2 regions of the Methylorubrum extorquens genome follow, and region 2 is predicted to be linked to the other one. Evidence: predicted binding sites of a transcription regulator. Region 2 holds the regulator's gene; the other holds the start of a gene.
What was found. Region 2 encodes LexA, which represses DNA repair genes until DNA is damaged. Its sites were predicted from a motif close to TGTTCNNNNTGTGTTCNG; they were not measured.
Positions count from the first base shown of each region.

Region 1: a site for LexA is predicted at 2,211-2,228, ahead of J2W78_RS18820 (glycosyl transferase). Genes of this name have one in related genera too.

Region 1 is NZ_JALJXF010000001.1:4,019,833-4,023,208, forward strand. It holds gene J2W78_RS18810 (hypothetical protein) at 1-6, opposite strand, end outside; gene J2W78_RS18815 (NAD-dependent epimerase/dehydratase family protein) at 140-1,063, opposite strand; gene J2W78_RS18820 (glycosyl transferase) at 1,075-2,082, opposite strand; gene J2W78_RS18825 (EAL domain-containing protein) at 2,384-3,376, shown strand, end outside.
Region 2 is NZ_JALJXF010000001.1:1,072,706-1,076,081, forward strand. It holds gene J2W78_RS05340 (MFS family transporter) at 1-266, opposite strand, end outside; gene J2W78_RS05345 (hypothetical protein) at 648-1,361, opposite strand; gene J2W78_RS05350 (DUF1236 domain-containing protein) at 1,383-1,595, shown strand; gene lexA (transcriptional repressor LexA) at 1,761-2,483, shown strand; gene J2W78_RS05360 (ComEC/Rec2 family competence protein) at 2,477-3,376, opposite strand, start outside.

The DNA.
Region 1 (3,376 bases), 2.9 Mb from region 2:
GGCCATGTCCGTGGTTTCTCAAAGTTCGAGCTGGGGTTGCGTACATCTTTCTGCGCCGAAACCGACGACAGGGAAATCGAGACGGCACCGCACAGGTCGGATCGGCACCGACGGTGACCGCCCGGCAACAATCCGGGTGTCAGTCGCCCGCCCGCGCCAGCGCCGCGAGCCCATCCCGCGACGCCTGCGCCGGCCGCCAGCCCAGGGCCTCCAGCCCCTCGGCGCGGGCAACAAGCGAGCCGGACAGCCGGTCGAAGGCGGCCTCGCGGCCGGTGGCGCGGCAGGCGAGGCTGATCAGCGGAACGGGACAGGGCATCAGGCCGGGTCCGCGGCCGAGGCCGGCGCGGAGCGCGGCGAGCATCTCGGGCAGGGTCAACGGATCGGGATCGGCCACCACCAGCGGACGCCGCAGGGGGCCGGGCGCCTCCAACGCGGTCGCCACCGCGCCCGCGAGACTCTCGACCGAGACCAGCGAGCGGCGCCCGGTCAGGCTCGCGAGCGGCAGGGGATAGGGCGTGCGGGCGAGCTTGAGCAGCGCTGCCATGTTGCCCTTCACCCCGGCGCCGTAGACGAGCACCGGGCGCAGGGCGACCCAATCGAGACCGGTCTCGGCCAGTGCCTCCTCTGCGGCGAGCTTCGAGCGGCCGTAAGGATCGGTCGGCGCGGGCGCGTCCGCCTCGGAGACGGGCGCCGGGGCGCTCGATCCCACCTGCGCCCGGATCGAGGAGAGGAAGACGAAGCGGCCCACCTTGGCTCGTTGTGCCGCCTCGGCGAGCTTACGCGTCGCCTCGGTGTTCGAATTGCGAAAGTCGTCCTCGGGTGCGCCGGACATGGCGTGAGCGAGGCCGGCGGAATGCACCACCGCATCGACCCCGGTAAGCGCAGCGGCCATGTTCATCGGCCGGGCCAGATCGCCGACGACGGCGCCGCTGGCGCCCTCCGGGACCTCCACCGGCCGGCGCAGCAGCACGCGGACCCGGTAGCCCCGCTCCGAGAGGGCCCGCAGCAGGTGGCGTCCGATGAAGCCCGTGGCTCCCGTCAGCGCGATCAGCTTTCCGCTCACCCGTCATCCCCTCACGCGCTGGCAGCCCGCGGCGTCGCGAACCGGCGCAGCAGCCATCCGACCAGCCCCGCCGAGAGGACGAGGCAGACGAGCGTGACGGTCCGAGACGGCCAAAGCAAGGTCACGCCCGCAAGCCCGGCCAGTACCGCCTGCACGGCGAAGACCGAGCCGACGGTCTCCAGCACGGAGAACCCGTTGACGGTAGCGACCTGATAATAGTGGCTGCGATGGGCCTGCCAGACGGCCTCACCCCGCCGCAGGCGCCACAAAAGGGTGAGCGTCGCGTCGGCGATCGGATAGAGCGGCAGGATCAGCGCGGCGGCCAAGCTACCCTCCCCCGCAAGGCGGAACAGCAGCCACGCCACGATCAGCCCGACCGGCAGCGAGCCGACATCGCCCATGAACAGCCGTGCCACCGGCCGGTTGAACGGGGCGAAGCCGAGAAGCCCGCCAAGCAGCGCGCCGGCGACCAGGGTCGGCTCGGGCGCGTATTGGCCCGCGAGGCCGAGGGCGAACAGGAAGGCGGTGGGCGGCACGAACTCGGCCAGCGTCATCCAGTCGAGCCCGTCCATGAAGTTGACGAGGTTCACGAACCAGAGCCCGGCGAGGATCGTGAAAGCGCGCTCGAGCCCCAGCGGCACGTCCGGGAGCAGGCGGCCCTCGGCGGTAATCACGACGGCGGCGACCGCACCGGCCTGGATCACGAGACGGAGCGAGGCCGGCAGCGGCCGGATGTCGTCGACGGCGCCAACGACGGCAAGGGCGATCACGGAGAGAGCCAACACCGGCAGCTCGACGCCCCCGAGCGCGATCCCGGCCGGTGCAGCGAGAACGGCCACCGTGAGCAGCGCGGCAGCGATGATGGCGATGCCGCCGCCCTGGGGCGTCGGCACCCGGTGGCTGGAGCGGGCATTGGGCCGTGCGAGCGCGTAGCGCTGCAAGAGCGGCTTCAGCAGCACGATGAGACCGGCGGAGAGGAGCGCCGCCAGCGGTACGACGAGGGGCGGTACGAGGGTCATCGGGTCGTAAGAGGACGCGCAACAGCCCTCCCCCCTCTGCGGGGGAGGGATTTCAAACTGCGTGTTTCAATCATTCGCATATCGCCCGCTCTACCCGCCCGCACCTGCCCAAGCGAGACCACGGCAACCGGTCCCAACTTGTTTTGGCCGCAAAGCCACGCGATCCGCCTGACGTGGTCCGCCGAAAGAGCGGTGGGCGGGCCGCGCGTCCCCGGCCGGCTCGCCTTGCGGGCGCGGGGAGCCGCCGATACGACTTGGCCGCTCGCCCCCACCGCTCAAGCTGGCTGTCAAGAATCGCCCGTTGCGCACGCTTTCCCTGGCCCTTGCCCTGGCCCTCGCGATCCTGACGGCCGTGGCGGGTTCCCTCGCCGGTCTCCTCGGGACCACCACGCCCGCCTACGCGGTCGAGGCCGTGCGCGTCACCCTCGACGCGCCCGCCATCGACCTGACGCCGACGATCGAGCGCTACCGCTCCGACGGCGACTTGATCCAGATCTCCACCGCACCGGGCAAGGACGGCATCGTGCGGCGCATCGCGGTCAAGGCGCGCGAGGCCGGCGCGCGGCCCGACTGGATGGTGTTCGCGCTCACCAACGACACCGACGAGCAGATCGACCGCCTGCTGGTCGCCCCCCACTTCCGCCTCGTCGGCTCCGGGGTGATCTGGCCCGATCTCGGCGGCTCGCGCATCGCCGCGATCACCGCGAGCGAGGGCATCCGGCCCGAGCGCGACGAGAGCCTCGACGCCGACCAGTTCCTCATCACCATCGATCCCGGCACCACGGTGACCTACGTCGCCGAGTTGAAGGGCCCCAACATCCCGCAGGTCTACCTCTGGGATCAGGACGCCTACCGCAAGAAGACGTCGGGGCTCACCCTCTATAAGGGCATCATCATCGGCATCGCCGGGCTGCTCGCCCTGTTCCTCACCATCATCTTCGTGGTGAAGGGCGCGATCATCTTCCCCGCCGCCGCCGCGCTCTCCTGGGCGGTCCTGGCCTATGCCTGCATCGATTTCGGCTTCCTGCAGCGGGTGTTTCCCGTCACCGAACTCGCCGAGCGGATCTACCGCGCCTCGGCCGAAGCCGTGCTCGGCGCGACCCTGCTCGTGTTCCTGTTCGCCTACCTGAACCTGTCGCGTTGGCACGTGCGCTACAGCCACGTCGCCTTCTTCTGGCTCACCTTCCTCGCCGGCCTCGTGGCGCTCGCGGTGTTCGACCCGCCGGTGGCGGCGGGCGTAGCGCGCATCTCGATCGCGGCTGTGGCGGGCGTCGGGCTGCTGCTGATCCTGTAT
Region 2 (3,376 bases):
CGGTCGGCGATGCGCCCGAACAGCCAGCCGCCGATCGGCCGCATGAAGAAGCCCACCGCGAAGACCGCGGCCGACTTCAGGAGTTGGCCCGTGTCGTCGCCCTCCGGAAAGAAGACCGGGGCGAAGTAGAGGGCGAAGAAGGCGTAGCAGTAGAAGTCGTACCACTCGACGAGATTGCCCGACGAGGAACCGACGATGGCCATGATGCGGCGGCGGCGGTCGGCGGCCTCGTCGAGCGGCGGCGCGGTGGCGCTGGTCTCCAGCATGCGTTTCCCCTGATGGTCCGGCCCTTGAGCGGCCGTGAGCGTTTATCAGAGGCCGGTATTTACCCGAGACGGGCCCCGCGCCGACGCGGTCGGCGGCCATTCCATGACAGATGCCGGGGAACGTTGCGCACAAAGGCTTGGATCGATCGGAACGATGGGCCCTCGTTCCGGCATGGCAGGCGGCAAGCCCTGCCGGCCACCGTGCCTGGGCCTTCCCAGTGCGGGGGGAGAGAGGCCCGGGCGGCACGAGGGTCAGCTCAAGCGCGGTTCCCCCGTCTCAGTCTTCCCAAGCACATGACAGCCTGACTTTCGGACGCCGAAAGACTCAAGCGTATCCATTCGTGCAACCCCACGGTTTTCCCGAAGAACAAGCTGGAGAGCTTATTCCGGGAACGGTTTTGCGACGTTTGCCGTTGCGTCCCCGGCTTCGGCACCAAGTCGGTCGCTGAGAAGAAACAGGGACGGAACATGACGAAACTCTTTCGCAGCACGGCGACGGCGGCGATCCTGATGTTGGGCGCGGCAACCGCACTCGCTCAAGGCGGCGGCGGCGGCGGCGGTGTTGGGGCCGGGGGGGCCGGCGGCGGTGGTGCTGGCGCAGGAGGTGCCGGGATGGGCGCAGGCGGTGCCGGTGGAGGCGCTGGAGGCGCGGGCGGCGCGGGTGGCGGTGCGGCCGGCGGAGCACGGGGCGGCGCGGGCGAGGCCGGCGGCGCAGGCGGTGCCCGTGGGGGCGCCGATGTCGGTGGGACCCGTGGCGGCGAGAGCGGCGGGGCACCCGGTGGCGCGTCGCGCGGCGGCGAGAGTGGAGAGCCGGGTGTCCGTGGCGGGCGCGAAGGTGGCCCGGCCCGTGCCGAACAGCCGAGCGAGCGCGGCAACCGCGAGTCCGGGCAGACCGACCGCGGCGGCGCAGGCGAGCGCGGCGGACGGGACGGACGAGACGGGCCGGGCGAGCGCGGCGGGCGTGACGGCCGAGATGGGGCCGGCGAGCGCGGCGGGCGGGATGCGGCGGGTGAACGCGGCGGTGCCGGCGAGCGAGGTGGTCGTGGGGCCGCCACCGAGGCGCGGGGCGCTTCGAAGAACCTGAGCTCGACGCAACGCGGCGAGTTCCGCCAGTCGATCACCCGTTCCAGCGTTCGCGCCGTCACGAATGTCAACTTCGCCGTCCGCGTCGGCACGGCAATCCCGCGCTCGGTCTCGCTGCACCCGCTACCCCCAGCGATTCTCTCGGTGGTGCCGGCCTATCGCGGTCTGCAATTCATTCTCGTCGGGGACGACATCGTCATCATCGATCCTGACACCTACGAGATCGTCGACGTGATCCCGGCCTGATCCGGCTGCACGGCACGACCGGAGAGGCGGCGGGGCGACAGCTCCGCCGCCTCTTTCGCTTCCCGAGGTATGCTTGCGGAACAGGAGAGGAACGTCTAGGCTGTTCGTGCTTTGTTTTCAACGATTCTGCGGCGCCCTCGGCCCGCGCTCGACAGCAGGTGCCGCATGCTGACCCGCAAGCAACTCGAACTGCTCCAGTTCATCCAGCAGAGGATGCAGGAGAGCGGTGTGCCGCCGTCCTTCGACGAAATGAAGGACGCGCTCGACCTGAAATCCAAGTCCGGTATCCACCGCCTTATCATGGCGCTGGAAGAACGCGGCTTCCTCCGCCGTCTGCCGAACCGGGCGCGGGCGATCGAGATCCTGCGCATGCCCGATATGCCGGCGGCCAAGCCCGCATCGTCCGAGCCGCGACGCTTCACGCCGAGCGTGGTCGAGGGCGGCCTTTCGGCCAAGCCTGCCGCGCCGAAGCCTGCCATGCTTCAGGCCCATGACGGCAAGGGCCAGTCGGTGATGGTGCCGGTGATGGGCCGGATCGCTGCCGGTGTTCCGATCTCGGCGATCGAGAGCCAGAGCCATTCGATTTCGATGTCCCCCGACTTCCTGGCGGGCGGCGAGCACTACGCGTTGGAAGTGCGCGGCGATTCGATGATCGAGGCCGGCATCCTCGATGGCGATCTCGTGGTGATCCACAAGCAGGAGACCGCCAATAACGGCGACATCATCGTCGCGCTGATCGATGACGAGGAGGCGACGCTCAAGCGCTTGCGCCGCCGCGGTTCGTCGATCGCGCTGGAAGCCGCCAACCCGGCCTACGAGACCCGCGTGCTCGGTCCCGACCGGGTGCGCATCCAGGGCAAGCTCGTGAGCCTCGTGCGCCGTTACTGAGGGCTCTCGGCGTGCGGCGGGTCTGACGGATCCGCCGCACTCGGATCGTAGGAAGGTTGGGAGTCCGACAGGGCTGCCGGCGTTGTTGGGCCGGAAGGCCGGGGCTGCCAGGGCTGCGGCCGATCGGCCCCGCGGGCGGTGACGATGTCAGGCCCTGTCGTTCCAAGGCGGATCGCGGTGGCCCCCCGCGCCGCCAGAAATGCCCGGTCGGCGATCAGCGGCGCGGCACAGCCCGGCGGGGCACGCAAGCGGCTGATGAGGATGTCGGCCCGGGCGCAATCCTCGGCGAAGGCGCGCTTGTCGGTGACGAGGGCGACGGCACGGCCGTCCACCGCCGTGAGGGTGCAGCCGATCCGGTCGCAGCGCGGACCGTCGGCGCCGGTCGCGGCCTCCGGACGGCGCCCGTCACCGTCGGCCTTCAACCATTGTTCGAGTACGAAGCCGGGCGGGCGTCCGAGGACCACGAGGCGGCCGTCCTTGCCGCGGACCGCGGCGCCCGCCCCATCCCGATCGATATAGATGTCGTACCGGATCGGGCTCGCGGCGAGGGCGATTCCAAGCCCGGCCGGTATGAGGGCGAGGAGACGCAGCCGCGATACGGGGAGTGTTGCCAGCAGCAGGGCGACGGCGAGCAGCATCAGCGCACCCGTCCCGAAGGCCGGCAGCACGACGGTGGCCTGCCCAAACCCAGCGATCCAGGCGGAGATCTCGAGCATGCCGCGCACCGCAAGCCCCATCAGCCACCAGACCGGACGGTCGAGGGCGAAGGGGTAGGCCAGCATGCCGAGTACCGCCGCGGGCATCACCGCGAGCGAGACGAGCGGCAGAGTCAGCGCGTTGCCGACGAGGCCGAAGGGCTGCACGGTCTGGAAGTGGTAGGTCGCGAACGGTGC